2 regions of the Romboutsia hominis genome follow, and region 2 is predicted to be linked to the other one. Evidence: a T-box and tRNA genes for the amino acid it is inferred to sense, from the RefSeq annotation. Region 2 holds a T-box; the other holds one or more tRNA genes.

Region 1 (2,339 bases), 1.2 Mb from region 2:
CGAAAGGTCACAGGTTCGACTCCTGTTACCGCTACCACTTAATTAATGTGGGCCATTAGCTCAGTTGGTTAGAGCGCCCGGCTCATAACCGGTAGGTCTGGGGTTCGAGTCCCTGATGGCCCACCACATTAATTACTCAGTAATACCGAGGTGTAGCGCAGTTTGGTAGCGCACATGGTTTGGGACCATGGGGCCGGGGGTTCGAGTCCCTTCACCTCGACCAATATAGATATGGTGGGTATAGCTCAGCTGGTTAGAGCGCCAGATTGTGGCTCTGGAGGCCGTGAGTTCGAATCTCATTATCCACCCCATTTAATAAGGCGACATAGCCAAGTGGTAAGGCAGTGGACTGCAACTCCTTGATCCCCAGTTCGAATCTGGGTGTCGCCTCCACTCAAAAAAATTGAATGCCGAAGTGGCGGAACTGGCAGACGCACAGGACTTAAAATCCTGCGGGACTTACCTCTCGTACCGGTTCGATTCCGGTCTTCGGCACCAACTTTAATATCGCGGGGTGGAGCAGTTGGCAGCTCGTCGGGCTCATAACCCGAAGGTCGCAGGTTCGAGTCCTGCCTCCGCAACCAAATAAATATGGCCCATTGGTCAAGCGGTCAAGACACCGCCCTTTCACGGCGGTAACAGGGGTTCGATTCCCCTATGGGTCACCAACTTAATATGCGGGTGTAGCTCAATGGTAGAGTTCCGGCCTTCCAAGCCGGCTGTGAGGGTTCGATCCCCTTCACCCGCTCCAAAAACTTATGGGACTATAGCTCAGCTGGGAGAGCACCTGCCTTACAAGCAGGGGGTCACAGGTTCGAGCCCTGTTAGTCCCACCATTCGCGGCCTGGTAGTTCAGCTGGTTAGAATGCCAGCCTGTCACGCTGGAGGTCGAGGGTTCGAGTCCCTTCCAGGTCGCCAAGTTAAATTTAATAAATACTTTTTATGTGGGAATATGGCTCAGTTGGTAGAGCAAATGACTGTTAATCATTGGGTCACAGGTTCGAGTCCTGTTATTCCCGCCAATACGCTGGTGTGGCTCAACGGTAGAGCAGCTGACTTGTAATCAGCAGGTTGTAGGTTCGATTCCTATCACCAGCTCCATAAATACGGAGGATTTCCCGAGCGGCCAAAGGGGGCAGACTGTAAATCTGTTAGCATTGCTTTCGGTGGTTCGAATCCACCATCCTCCACCATAAAAAGTATGCGGATGTGGCGGAATTGGCAGACGCACCAGACTTAGGATCTGGCGCCTACGGCGTGGGGGTTCGACTCCCTTCATCCGCACCACTTTTAATAAACTAAACTATGCGGGAATAGTTCAGTGGTAGAGCGCAACCTTGCCAAGGTTGAAGTCGCGAGTTCGAATCTCGTTTCCCGCTCCAAATAAATAATGTGGGTGCATAGCTCAGCTGGATAGAGCAACGCCCTTCTAAGGCGTGTGTCCGGGGTTCGAATCCCTGTGCGCTCACCACATTCATAGGGGATTCGCCAAGTCGGTAAGGCATAGCACTTTGACTGCTACATGCGTAGGTTCGAGTCCTGCATCCCCTGCCAAATTAAATATGACCCATTAGCTCAGTCGGTAGAGCACCTGACTTTTAATCAGGGTGTCCCGCGTTCGAGTCGCGGATGGGTCACCAATACGGAGAGGTGTCCGAGTGGTTTAAGGAGCTGGTCTTGAAAACCAGTGATGCTTAACGGCACCGTGGGTTCGAATCCCACCCTCTCCGCCAAATGCCCAGATAGCTCAGTCGGTAGAGCAGGGGACTGAAAATCCCCGTGTCGGTGGTTCGATTCCGCCTCTGGGCACCATTAATTCGTGGCGGTATAGCTTAGTTGGCTAGAGCGTTCGGTTCATACCCGAAAGGTCACAGGTTCGACTCCTGTTACCGCTACCACTTAATTAATGTGGGCCATTAGCTCAGTTGGTTAGAGCGCCCGGCTCATAACCGGTAGGTCTGGGGTTCGAGTCCCTGATGGCCCACCACATTAATTACTCAGTAATACCGAGGTGTAGCGCAGTTTGGTAGCGCACATGGTTTGGGACCATGGGGCCGGGGGTTCGAGTCCCTTCACCTCGACCAATATAGATATGGTGGGTATAGCTCAGTTGGTTAGAGCGCCAGATTGTGGCTCTGGAGGCCGTGAGTTCGAATCTCATTATCCACCCCATTTAAAATGACCCATTAGCTCAGTCGGTAGAGCACCTGACTTTTAATCAGGGTGTCCCGCGTTCGAGTCGCGGATGGGTCACCATTTATATTACGGCGACATAGCCAAGTGGTAAGGCAGTGGACTGCAACTCCTTGATCCCCAGTTCGAATCTGGGTGTCGCCTCC
Region 2 (2,339 bases):
TAACTAATCTTCTTAATTCACTTTTACTTGGAGTTAACTTGTTATCAACTATTATTTGAGCTAAATCAAAATCATTAGCATCTGCTTCTACTGTTAATATATCAACAGGTATTTGTCCTTTTTGGAATACTGATTTAAATCTTTCTTCAGCGAAGTTTGCTTTTTCTTCTCCGTGGTATAATCTTACTATTTCTTTAGCAAGTTCCATTTTTATATCTCTTGGATTTTTTCTATCTTCTTTTAAATCTTTTTCTATTTCAGCTACTACATCAGGGTGAACATCAGTTACTAAGTTGTAGTATTTAACTATTAATGAATCTGGTATTTCCATAGCTTTTTGATACATTACACCAGCTTCTTCATCTACTCCTATGTAGTTTCCTAAACTCTTACTCATTTTATTAACGCCATCTAGTCCTTCTATTATAGGCATCATTATAACTACTTGAGAATCTTGACCAAATTCTTTTTGTAGTGCTCTACCCATAAGTAAGTTAAATCTTTGGTCAGTTCCACCTAATTCTATATCAGCTTTTATAGCAACTGAATCATATCCTTGCATTAATGGGTAGAAGAATTCGTGTACTGATATTGGAGTATGGCTTTCATATCTCTTTTTAAAGTCTTCTCTTTCTAACATTCTAGCAACAGTTATAGTTGCAGCTAATTTAACAACATCTTCAAAGTTTAACTTTCCTAGCCATTCACTGTTAAATCTTACTTCTGTCTTTTCTTTATCTAAAACTTTAAATATTTGTTCTTGGTAAGTTTTTGCATTTTCTAAAACTTGCTCTGTAGTTAATGCCTTTCTAGCTTGAGATTTTCCAGTTGGATCTCCTATCTTTCCTGTAAAGTCTCCTATTATTATTACTACCTTGTGTCCTAAGTCTTGTAATTGCTTCATTTTTCTAAGAACAACAGTATGCCCTAAGTGTATATCTGGTGCTGATGGGTCAAGACCTAACTTAACAACTAACTGTCTTCCCTCTTTGTGAGCATTAGTTAATTTTTCTCTTAAGTCCTTTTCATCTATTAAATCTTCTACACCTTTTAATATAATTTTTACTTGTTCATCTAAATTAAACATATTTACCCTCCTGTTATTTTATATTTATAAATTTGCTTAAGTCTTATTTTTTAGCAAATCATTTTTTAATGATATAAAACTTTTTTGTATTAAAAAAAGCCTTCATCCTTATAAAAGGACGAAAGCTTGTGCTTACGTGTTACCACCTTAATTTATTAATACCTCACAGTATTAACCTCATTAGGTACAAAATTATACCCTAGCATTATAACGTATGCTACTCCGTTTTTCCCTAGTGGTTGTTATCTTTCAGGAAAACTGCTCCAAGATGTATTCAAATTAACTTTTCTTGCTCCTCTCACCTACCGGAAACTCTCTGTTAGAATACATTAATCCTACTAATTCTTATCATAGCTTTATATTAATATTTTTTCATTTATGTCTATAATATATTCTTAAAATTATATTTTGTCAATACTTTTTAACATTTATTTGGATCTATACCTTCAAATATTATATTATCTGCATATTTGGATGCTTTTTTATATTGATTACAATTAAGTATAGTCCAAGTTATAACTGGAATATTACTCCTAATTAACTGAACCCTTTTACTTTGAATACTTTTTATATCATAAGATACAAAGTCAGGCTTTGTTTTAAAATTTAGTATCATTCCCCTTAAAAATATTTTTTTGTACCATTTTATTATTGTATCTTTGTAATCAAATGATATTTGCCCTCTTATTATATTATTTGCATTTTCTTTGTACCATAGAAGTACCCTTGGATTAAAAGACTGTATAGCAAACTTACCTTCATAATTTTTTACTATCTTATAAACCTCACTACTCATATCTATAGCATCTCCAAGAGCCTTTAATTCTATTAAGACTGGTACCCTGTTATTTACAATATCTAATACGTCCACTAAAAGAGGTATCTTTTCATCAGTGTTTAATAGCCTTAGTTTGCTTATTTCATTATAAGTCATATTATTTATAGTACCTTTATATCCTGTCATTCTTTCTAAAAACTCATCATGAAATACTACTGCCTTTTTATCTTTTGTAAGTTGTACATCTAATTCTATACCATAGTTATATTTTATAGAATTTATAAAAGCCCCCATAGAGTTTTCTGGATATATATTGTTATGAAGTCCTCTATGTGAAAAGGGACATTTTTTGATAAAACTTACATCCTTAACCACATTTTCACCCTCTACTTAATATATTATTTAATATTCCTATTTGTTGATTTCTTATATTTACCTTTATATCTAATATTATATTAATTATGATTATAATAA

The links. The T-box of region 2 lies ahead of tyrS (tyrosine--tRNA ligase). A T-box ahead of a tRNA ligase gene usually reads a tRNA of that ligase, here a tRNA-Tyr.
Region 1: it encodes a tRNA-Tyr, which carries the amino acid that the T-box ahead of tyrS (tyrosine--tRNA ligase) is inferred to sense. The anticodon was not compared.

Annotation. Positions count from the first base shown of each region.
Region 1 covers NZ_LN650648.1:2,948,851-2,951,189, forward strand. Annotated here, with positions in the region: tRNA gene FRIFI_RS14415 (tRNA-Met) at 1-37, shown strand, start outside; tRNA gene FRIFI_RS14420 (tRNA-Ile) at 50-126, shown strand; tRNA gene FRIFI_RS14425 (tRNA-Pro) at 147-223, shown strand; tRNA gene FRIFI_RS14430 (tRNA-His) at 235-311, shown strand; tRNA gene FRIFI_RS14435 (tRNA-Cys) at 320-393, shown strand; tRNA gene FRIFI_RS14440 (tRNA-Leu) at 410-498, shown strand; tRNA gene FRIFI_RS14445 (tRNA-Met) at 509-584, shown strand; tRNA gene FRIFI_RS14450 (tRNA-Glu) at 594-668, shown strand; tRNA gene FRIFI_RS14455 (tRNA-Gly) at 678-751, shown strand; tRNA gene FRIFI_RS14460 (tRNA-Val) at 761-836, shown strand; tRNA gene FRIFI_RS14465 (tRNA-Asp) at 842-918, shown strand; tRNA gene FRIFI_RS14470 (tRNA-Asn) at 947-1,022, shown strand; tRNA gene FRIFI_RS14475 (tRNA-Thr) at 1,027-1,101, shown strand; tRNA gene FRIFI_RS14480 (tRNA-Tyr) at 1,109-1,193, shown strand; tRNA gene FRIFI_RS14485 (tRNA-Leu) at 1,204-1,287, shown strand; tRNA gene FRIFI_RS14490 (tRNA-Gly) at 1,308-1,382, shown strand; tRNA gene FRIFI_RS14495 (tRNA-Arg) at 1,395-1,471, shown strand; tRNA gene FRIFI_RS14500 (tRNA-Gln) at 1,479-1,554, shown strand; tRNA gene FRIFI_RS14505 (tRNA-Lys) at 1,565-1,640, shown strand; tRNA gene FRIFI_RS14510 (tRNA-Ser) at 1,645-1,733, shown strand; tRNA gene FRIFI_RS14515 (tRNA-Phe) at 1,737-1,812, shown strand; tRNA gene FRIFI_RS14520 (tRNA-Met) at 1,822-1,898, shown strand; tRNA gene FRIFI_RS14525 (tRNA-Ile) at 1,911-1,987, shown strand; tRNA gene FRIFI_RS14530 (tRNA-Pro) at 2,008-2,084, shown strand; tRNA gene FRIFI_RS14535 (tRNA-His) at 2,096-2,172, shown strand; tRNA gene FRIFI_RS14540 (tRNA-Lys) at 2,181-2,256, shown strand; tRNA gene FRIFI_RS14545 (tRNA-Cys) at 2,267-2,339, shown strand, end outside.
Region 2 covers NZ_LN650648.1:1,150,708-1,153,046, reverse strand. Annotated here, with positions in the region: gene tyrS (tyrosine--tRNA ligase) at 1-1,087, opposite strand, end outside; T-box leader at 1,199-1,448, opposite strand; gene FRIFI_RS05525 (glycerophosphodiester phosphodiesterase family protein) at 1,509-2,240, opposite strand; gene FRIFI_RS05520 (DUF2232 domain-containing protein) at 2,245-2,339, opposite strand, start outside.